DNA from 4 places in the Photorhabdus kleinii genome. Region 1 is predicted to be linked to each of the others. Evidence: predicted binding sites of a transcription regulator. Region 1 holds the regulator's gene; each other region holds the start of a gene.

What was found. The regulator PurR, encoded in region 1, represses purine synthesis genes. The targets are predictions, from matches to a motif close to CANGCAAACGTTTGCNTG.
Region 2: a site for PurR is predicted at 1,232-1,249, ahead of glyA (serine hydroxymethyltransferase). Genes of this name have one in related genera too.
Region 3: a site for PurR is predicted at 901-918, ahead of purL (phosphoribosylformylglycinamidine synthase). Genes of this name have one in related genera too.
Region 4: a site for PurR is predicted at 1,217-1,234, ahead of gltS (sodium/glutamate symporter). Genes of this name have one in related genera too.

The regions. Positions count from the first base shown of each region.
Region 1 is NZ_JAJAFY010000001.1:235,902-238,112, reverse strand. It holds gene LG003_RS01085 (hypothetical protein) at 109-384, shown strand; gene purR (HTH-type transcriptional repressor PurR) at 570-1,595, shown strand; gene punR (DNA-binding transcriptional activator PunR) at 1,602-2,211, opposite strand, start outside.
Region 2 is NZ_JAJAFY010000022.1:63,597-65,807, reverse strand. It holds partial or broken gene hmpA (NO-inducible flavohemoprotein) at 1-992, opposite strand, end outside; gene glyA (serine hydroxymethyltransferase) at 1,358-2,211, shown strand, end outside.
Region 3 is NZ_JAJAFY010000003.1:12,346-14,556, forward strand. It holds gene purL (phosphoribosylformylglycinamidine synthase) at 1-817, opposite strand, end outside; gene mltF (membrane-bound lytic murein transglycosylase MltF) at 1,084-2,211, shown strand, end outside.
Region 4 is NZ_JAJAFY010000014.1:28,528-30,738, reverse strand. It holds gene gltS (sodium/glutamate symporter) at 1-1,043, opposite strand, end outside; partial or broken gene LG003_RS09380 (xanthine permease XanP) at 1,392-1,553, shown strand; gene LG003_RS09375 (4-hydroxyphenylacetate 3-hydroxylase family protein) at 1,644-2,211, opposite strand, start outside.

The DNA of each region.
Region 1 (2,211 bases):
AATATTGCGGAGAATACCATTTTCTCTCACTAATATGTATCCTGATCTCTTCGTATCCTGACACAGATGACATGATTTTCACGGTTATTTATTGTAGAGGTTGTTAAGATGACAGACACAATAGCGGCAGAAAAACAAAGAGCAGATAAAGAGGCTATCTGCCCAATTTCCTTTCAACGTAAAGCCCAATTTTTAAATCATCTAACCCGTTCAAAACATCAGGCAAAGATCAAGCAAAGAGCGGCAAAAATGGCAATCATCACCAACGTGCTGACAGCAGTAAATAAACCAAGCTTCAAATCGGTATTCATAGAGCCTCCTCAGAATAAAAAGTTTATAACGACAAAAACCAGTCTATTGAGATGGTTAATTGCCCTTACATAAGGAAAAGTATAAATAGCGATTACCACACATTTTATAACACTGATTATTGCTTTCACTTTTGAGCCAGATCAGACAAAATCCAGGATTTATCGCTAACTTATTGCTAGTCCTTCTATGTAAAGGGCTAGCAAGCGATTAACAAAGCGTTTTAAATTTAGACCAAAAGGTCAGGAGTCTTTCACCTCATGGCAACGATCAAAGATGTGGCTAAGCACGCTGGCGTCTCAACCACCACCGTATCCCATGTTATTAATAAAACCCGCTTCGTCGCTGAAGATACTAAAGCTGCTGTTTGGACTGCTATTAAGGCACTGAATTATTCACCCAGTGCCGTTGCCCGCAGTCTGAAAGTTAACCACACAAAATCGATCGGATTACTGGCAACGTCCAGTGAAGCCCCCTATTTTGCTGAAGTCATTGAGGCTGTTGAAAACAGTTGTTATAGCAAAGGCTATACGCTGATTTTATGTAACTCACACAATAACATTGATAAACAGAAAGCCTATCTAGCCATGCTGGCACAAAAACGTGTGGATGGACTGCTAATTATGTGTTCAGAATACCCGGAACAGTTGTTGGGAATGTTGGAAGATTATCACAATATTCCAATGGTCGTCATGGATTGGGGACAGGCCAGAAGTGATTTCACCGATACTATTATTGATAATGCATTCCACGGCGGTTATCTAGCTGGTCGTTATCTTATCGAACGTGGTCATCGTGATATTGGCGCGATCCCCGGCCCTCTGGCACGAAATACCGGTGGTGGTCGTCATCAAGGATTCTTAAAGGCGTTAAAAGAAGCCAACATTCCGATCAGAGAAGAATGGGTTATTCAGGGGGATTTTGAACCAGAATCGGGCTATAAAGCCATGCATCAAATCTTGAATCAAAAACAGCGCCCGACTGCGGTTTTCTGCGGCGGAGATGTTATGGCTATGGGGGCGATTTGTGCTGCTGATGAATTAGGATTACGCGTCCCACAGGATATTTCTGTCATCGGTTATGACAATATACGCAACGCTCGTTATTTCTCTCCGGCATTGACCACCATTCATCAACCAAAAGAACGACTGGGGCAGATGGCCTTTTCCATGTTACTGGACAGAATAATCAATAAACGTGAAGATGCACAAACTATTGAAGTACATCCACGTTTGGTTGAGCGACGTTCTGTCGTGGATGGTCCATTTATCGACTATCGTCGTTAATTCGTTTTATTCATCTTGAAGCCATTCAGCATTAAGAGTTTCACTATCGCCAAGATAGTCAAGCAGCCAACTTAATGCTGGAGAATGGCTGTTTTGAACCCATGCCAAACAACATGGACTGTCTGGTAAAGGCTGTTCCAGTTCCAGCACGGTTAGTTTATTCTGCCGAATAAGCGGCATTGCCCTATGCTTAGGCACCATTCCTACACATAACCCTTCGTTTAGACAAGACAGACCGGACTCCCAATCAGGAACCACCAACCGGCGCTGATTATCCAGATTCCAAGTGTCACGCTTCGGTAAATTACGGGATGTATCTTCAAGACACAAACTTGGATAAGGCCGCATTTGATCATCAGATAACGGACCCGGCAACTGGGTTAGCGCATGGTCAGCGCTAACCACACATAACCAGGGCATAAACCCCATATCTCGGAAACTATACCTTTCTCCGACTGGAGCCGCCCGGGTTGCACCAATTGCAACATCAACTTGACTATTCACCAGCGCATCCCACACACCATTAAACACTTCCTGATGAATAAAAAGTTCTATATCAGGAAAATGGTGGTAGAAATCAAGAATAAGCTGGCGACTACGTTCTGGTTTGACAACG
Region 2 (2,211 bases), on a different contig from region 1:
TCATTCCTTGGTTCGCGGTACCAGATTGTGCTGTCAAAATTCGGCATTGCCTGCGCCATCGTTGCGACTTCATTGCTAAACGCGTGATGGCCGCCGTGTTCCGCCGCATGTAACCAGTTGATTTGGCTATTATGGTTTTGCTGGTGGAGGTGATGCAACATACTCATCATGGGTGTCAGGCCAACGCCCGCAGAAATCAAAGTAACCGGCGTTTCTGGTTTAATATCAAGGAAAAAATCACCGCGTGGAGCGGCCAGCCAGACGGTATCGCCTTCTTGCATTTTATCGTGCATATGGTTGGAAACGATTCCTTGTGGCTCACGTTTAATCGCAATCCGGTAGCTGGAACCGTTTGGGGCTGCCGTCAGTGAATACTGGCGAATTTCTCGGTTAGCAAAATTATCATCTTCCAGATAAATGCTCAGATACTGGCCAGGTTTGTAATCCATCACTTTCCCGCCATCCTGTGGTATAAATTCAAAGCTGCAAATTACCTCACTTTTTACCTCTTTCCGGCTGATACGGAATGGACGTAAGCCACGCCAGCCACCATCTGTTGATTCTCCGCTATGATAGATTTGCTCTTCACGATTGATAAAAACATCAGCGAGCACGCCATAAGCTTTTCCCCAGGCATCCAGAATTTCATTTCCCGGCTGGAACATTTCATCCAATGTTGCCAACAGATGAGTACCGACAATCTGATAATGCTTTGGTTGAATATTCAGGCTAGCGTGTTTATGCGCGATTTTTTCTACAGCCGGTAATAGTACCTCTAAGTTATCAATATTGGCGGCGTAGGCGCAGATCGCGTTGAACAGGGCTTCACGCTGATCGCCATTAAGTTGATGGCTCATATTAAAAATATTTTTCAACTCAGGATTATGTTTAAACATCCGTTCATAGAAATGTGCTGTCAGTCGTGGACCAGTAGCAGAAAGTAATGGAATCGTTGATTTGACAGTGGCAATAGTTTGGCTATCCAGCATGTTGAAGCTCCTGAATTTCTTTCAAGTGGGTAATGAAATTTATAACATGTAATTAAAATGCAACTTATACTTTTTTGGGGGCCTTGTAAATATAGAATGTGGTCTTTATGGTAAAAAAATAGTCATAATGGATATTTGTACTAAGGAAGGGACTTCTTTGGGCCGTAAATTCTGACAAAGAGGAAAAATGGAGCGTAATTTTCATTACCCTACTTTGGAGCAGATACTTTGCTTGCAATCGATATGCAATCGTTTGCGTAAAATATTTTGTCAAGACTATCTCATTAGGTGAAAAGGGTTTACACTGTGTGCCATTCGGCCCCTTGGGGTGTTGTTTGAAGAGAAGTTAGCTGAGTCAGGAGAACCCAATGTTAAAGCGTGAAATGAATATTGCTAGTTATGATCCCGAACTATGGCAGGCGATGGAGCAAGAAGTTGTTCGTCAGGAAGAACATATCGAATTAATTGCCTCTGAAAACTATACCAGCCCAAGAGTTATGCAGGCACAGGGCTCTCAACTCACTAACAAATATGCCGAAGGTTATCCGGGTAAACGCTATTACGGTGGTTGTGAATATGTAGACGTTGTTGAACAATTAGCTATCGATCGTGCTAAGGCGCTGTTTGGTGCTGATTATGCCAATGTTCAACCACATTCTGGTTCTCAAGCGAATGCGGCAGTTTATATGGCTTTGTTGCAACCGGGCGATACGGTTCTGGGGATGAATTTGGCACATGGCGGTCATTTGACCCACGGCTCTCCGGTTAACTTCTCTGGTAAGTTATATAACGTTGTGCCTTACGGCATCGATGAAAGCGGTAAAATCGATTATGACGATATCGCGGCACAAGCTCAAAAACATCAGCCAAAGATGATTATCGGCGGTTTCTCGGCTTATTCCGGTGTGGTTGACTGGGCAAAAATGCGTGAAATTGCAGACAGCATTGGTGCTTATTTGTTCGTTGATATGGCACACGTTGCCGGCCTGATTGCCGCAGGAGTATATCCTAACCCAGTTCCTCATGCCCACATCGTGACTACCACGACGCACAAAACACTGGCGGGTCCACGTGGTGGTTTGATCTTGGCGAAAGGCGGCGACGAAGATCTGTATAAGAAGCTGAACTCTTCAGTGTTCCCTGGCTGTCAGGGTGGACCCCTGATGCATGTGATTGCAGGCAAAGCGGTGGCATTGAAAGAAGCAATGGAACCAGAGTTCAA
Region 3 (2,211 bases), on a different contig from region 1:
GGGCAAAGAAACGGCCAACAGAAGATCCCTCCATCACAGCGGCATTATCTTTATAGGCTGACAGGACATAATCAGGAGTCTGCTCATAGGTGTTTTTAATCATTTTGAACAGCGATTTTGGCTGCGTCTGACCATCAATAATCCAATCAGCATTAAAGATTTTATGACGGCAATGTTCTGAGTTAGCCTGAGCAAACATATAAAGTTCAACATCTGTTGGATTGCGCCCTAATTTCTGGAAAGCATCCATCAGATAATCAATTTCATCCGGGGCCAGCGCCAATCCAAGTTCAATATTGGCAGTTTCTAACGCACTGCGTCCTGCTTGCAGAATATCAATGCGTTTTAACGGAACGGGTTGCTGACGAGAAAATAATTTCTCCGCCTGTTCCAATTGAGTAAAGACCGTTTCCATCATCCGATCATGCAGCAGTGATGACAATATTTGCCACTGTGCACCACTCATTTCATCGCTCTGGATATAATAAGCCAGGCCACGCTCCAGACGCACAACCTGGGACAGGCCACAATTGTGAGCAATATCGGTTGCTTTGGAAGACCAAGGGGAAATCGTTCCCGGGCGAGGTGTGACTAACAGCAATGTACCTTGGGGTTCATGTTCAGCCAGCGAAGGTCCATATTTTAGTAATTGTTGTAACTTTGCTGAATCAACATCACTCAAAGATGCATTAATCTCTGCAAAATGAACATATTCCGCATAAATATCATTGACCGGAAGTTGCTGTTCTTGGCACACAGAAAGGAGTTTAGTGATACGAAATGCAGATAAAGCAGGTGAACCACGTAGAATTTTCATAGTAATCAATTCTCTCATCTTAGAAGCAAAGCTTAATAGATGCCTAAGGGGAAATGAGACCATTATAGAGGATTGTAACCCATGACGAAACCGTTTGCGTGACGATTATTACAGCCAATTATCCTATCGCCAAATCATGCAAATAGTATCAATTAGGTTGCACAGCCCGTTTTTGTTCCGCAAAATGCTCAATCACTGGAAATTTAACCATAACAATATAGCGCGTTTCCACATAGCACCACACTGCGTTATACAGAGATAACCATTTGAATAATATAAAAATAAATTATTTCGTTATCATTGTTATCGCTCTTTTTTCTGCCGCCATCATTAGTCTGAACATCAGTTGGCCGAATAAACAGCAGGAGCAGATTAACAGGATCATTACCAGAGGAGAGCTACGGATCAGCACCATTAGCTCACCTCTGATCCATCTTACCGGTAAGAAAGAACCAAATGGATTTGATTACGAGCTGGTACAACGCTTTGCTAATTACCTTGGCGTCAAATTAGAAATCAAATTTAGAACAAATATCAATCAGTTATTTGATGACCTGGAAAAGGGTGAAGCTGATTTTCTGGCCGCCGGCCTGACTTATCATCAAGAAAGGCTGGATCAAACCCGCACAGGTCCTGCCTACTATTCTGTATCCCAACAACTGATTTATCGCAAAGGAACTCCACGCCCCCGTTCTTTTAAAGACTTAAAAGGTAAACTATTAGTCGCTTCTGGTTCTGCTCATGCCAGCACATTGAAAGAAATGAAAGCGAGTTCCTTCCCTGAGCTCGAATGGAAGGAGACACAGCAATATAACACTCGCGAACTACTGGAACAGGTATCAGAAGGTAAACTGGATTATACGTTAGGTGACTCGATTAATGTCGCGTTGCAACAACGTACTCACCCTAATCTGGCCGTCGCTTTTGATGTGAGTGAAGATAACCCGCTGACATGGTATTTAAAACGCATTGACGACTACAGCCTTTACGCTGCCATGCTGGATTTTTTCAGCCAGCTAACGGAAAAAAATGTCATGCCACGATTGGAGGAGAAATACTTTGGTCACGTCCACTCATTTGATTATTTCGATACACTCTCTTTTCTAAGTGCCATCGATAATATTCTGCCTACCTATCGGCCACTATTTGAAAAATATTCCGGTGATATCAGTTGGCAACTACTCGCTGCCATTGCCTGGCAAGAGTCTCATTGGGACCCACAGGCAACCTCACCCACGGGTGTACGTGGCCTGATGATGTTAACCAGTCAGACGGCTAAAGGGTTAGGCGTCATTGATCGCCTTGATCCGGAGGAGAGTATTAAGGGAGGGGCGATCTATCTGCAAAATTTAATGAAACGACTACCTGAAAATATCCCTAAAGATGAACGCATC
Region 4 (2,211 bases), on a different contig from region 1:
CCTAAACCGAAACCACAGTGACCCGCCGCCAGCACCGCAGCATCATAGTTTTTACCCATCACCCGATAAGTGACAAAAATCGCATACAACGCCATGACGATGGCCTGGATAGTGAGAATGACCAGCATGGGTAATGCCAGCGATGCCATCTGCCACAATTTCAGGCTCATTAGCGCCATTGCCAGAAACAGGGAAAGGCTTACGTTACCCAGTACAGAAACCGCTCGGTCAAAGACTCGGTAAAAACCTAACACCGACAGACTGTTACTGAGGATAACTCCGATAAACAGCACACAAACGAATGTCGGTAATTCAAACCATGTACCTTGCAGAAGTTCAGATACAAAATTACCTGCCATTAGACAGATAGCAATCAATGCGATCGTTTCCAGCATGACCAACGCAGTGATCATCCGCCCAGTATAAGGTTTTTCAAATGCTGTTGGCACTTCGGTATCATCTGACCTCAAGCCTGGGGTTTTGGTATTTCTCACCAGAAAACGAGCAACCGGGCCACCAATCAAGCCACCCAGTACTAAACCGAAAGTCGCACAAGCCATTGCTACTTCTGTTGCATTTTCAAAACCATAACGCTCACTAAACAGTTTACCCCAAGCGGCACCGGTACCATGACCACCAGATAGGGTAACAGAACCCGCCAGTAAGCCCATTAATGGGTCCAGACCTAACAGTTCAGCCAGGGCGATACCCACCGTGTTCTGAACCAGCAACAAGCCAACAACGACGAAGACAAATGTGAGCAAGACCTTACCACCCGCTTTCAGGCTGGCAAGATTGGCATTCAAGCCGATAGTGGCAAAGAAAGTTAGCATCAAAGGGTCTTTAAGAGACAAATCAAAGCTGATTTCCCAACCTATTGTTTGTTTAACAGCTAAAAGAATCAGAGCAACTAACAGGCCACCGGCGACCGGCTCAGGAATGGTGTATTTTTCAAGAAATGGGACTGATTGTACAAGTTTGCGCCCAAGTAATAGTACTAATGCGGACGCCACAAGCGTGCCATAAACATCAAGATGATACATCTATGTACCCCAGCTATATTGTTAAAATTATGTAAGTTATTACGACGTTATACTCATCCTTTAGAAAACGCCAAAAGCAGGCAACGCTGGATTAGAAAAAAAATCTGCAACAAACACAAGTTAAAACATATAAAAATGTGACCAAAGCGAATCATGGCAACGAACAGAATTTTTACGCAAACGATTGCCTTTACACCATTGATCATTAAAATGCGTTCTTTGTCAGTCCGGAATTTCACACCATGCTCACCTCATCCCCTGAACAGGCTGAAACAATACCCCCGAAAAAACCAGCTAGTGAATTGATTTATCCGGTGCGCCGTAAAACCCCGCTCTTCGGAGGGTGTGAAGATTATCGCGCTATCTTTAGCGGTTGGTATGGGCGTTGCTCAACAACCGCTAATTTTACAGTTCACTCCTGATTGGCTGAAAACTTTACTCTCTTCCGGTATTGCTGCCGGTGGTCTGACAGCCATCACTCTTAATCTGGTATTTCCTCAGGAGAAATAATCTTCCTATAAATCTGATATCGGGTTACACATAATCAACTCATCACGCACGTATATTTCATCATCATCGCGCGTGATGATGATTTATCTCCTAGCGGTTGGAAGGCCAAACAAAATCATTACCAACCCAACCATCAAGATCGTATTCACTCATACACTGCTCAGCAAACCCTTTCAATTGATCCACTAAGCCCGTGGCTTGAGAAGCCAATAACACATCGACCCTGATAGCTTCATGGTTGCCGGAATAATTGCGCTCGTATAATTCATGCCTGCCAGCGAATTCCGTACCGATAGAGTCCCAAATCAGTTTCATGAGCTTGACTCGCTCAACTGCACTATAACCATTGGAGCCACGCATGTATTTATCAAGATAAGGAGACAATTCCGGGTTGGAAAAATCGCGGGCATGAGAGTTAATATAAATCAAGGCACTGCCCAGATCCTGTTCAATAATTTCTTTTACCCGCGGGTAACCCAACGTCATAAACCAACGATAAGCTATCCCATATTCGTACCGAGGCAATAAGGCATCTCCACGCCAAGGCTCCGGAGATTTAATCATCGCATCACTGAGCGCCCAAAACATATTACGCCATGACAATACTTCACCAACCCGTGCTTGCACGCCACGAAAATCCTTCGTACCCGTAGCTTCA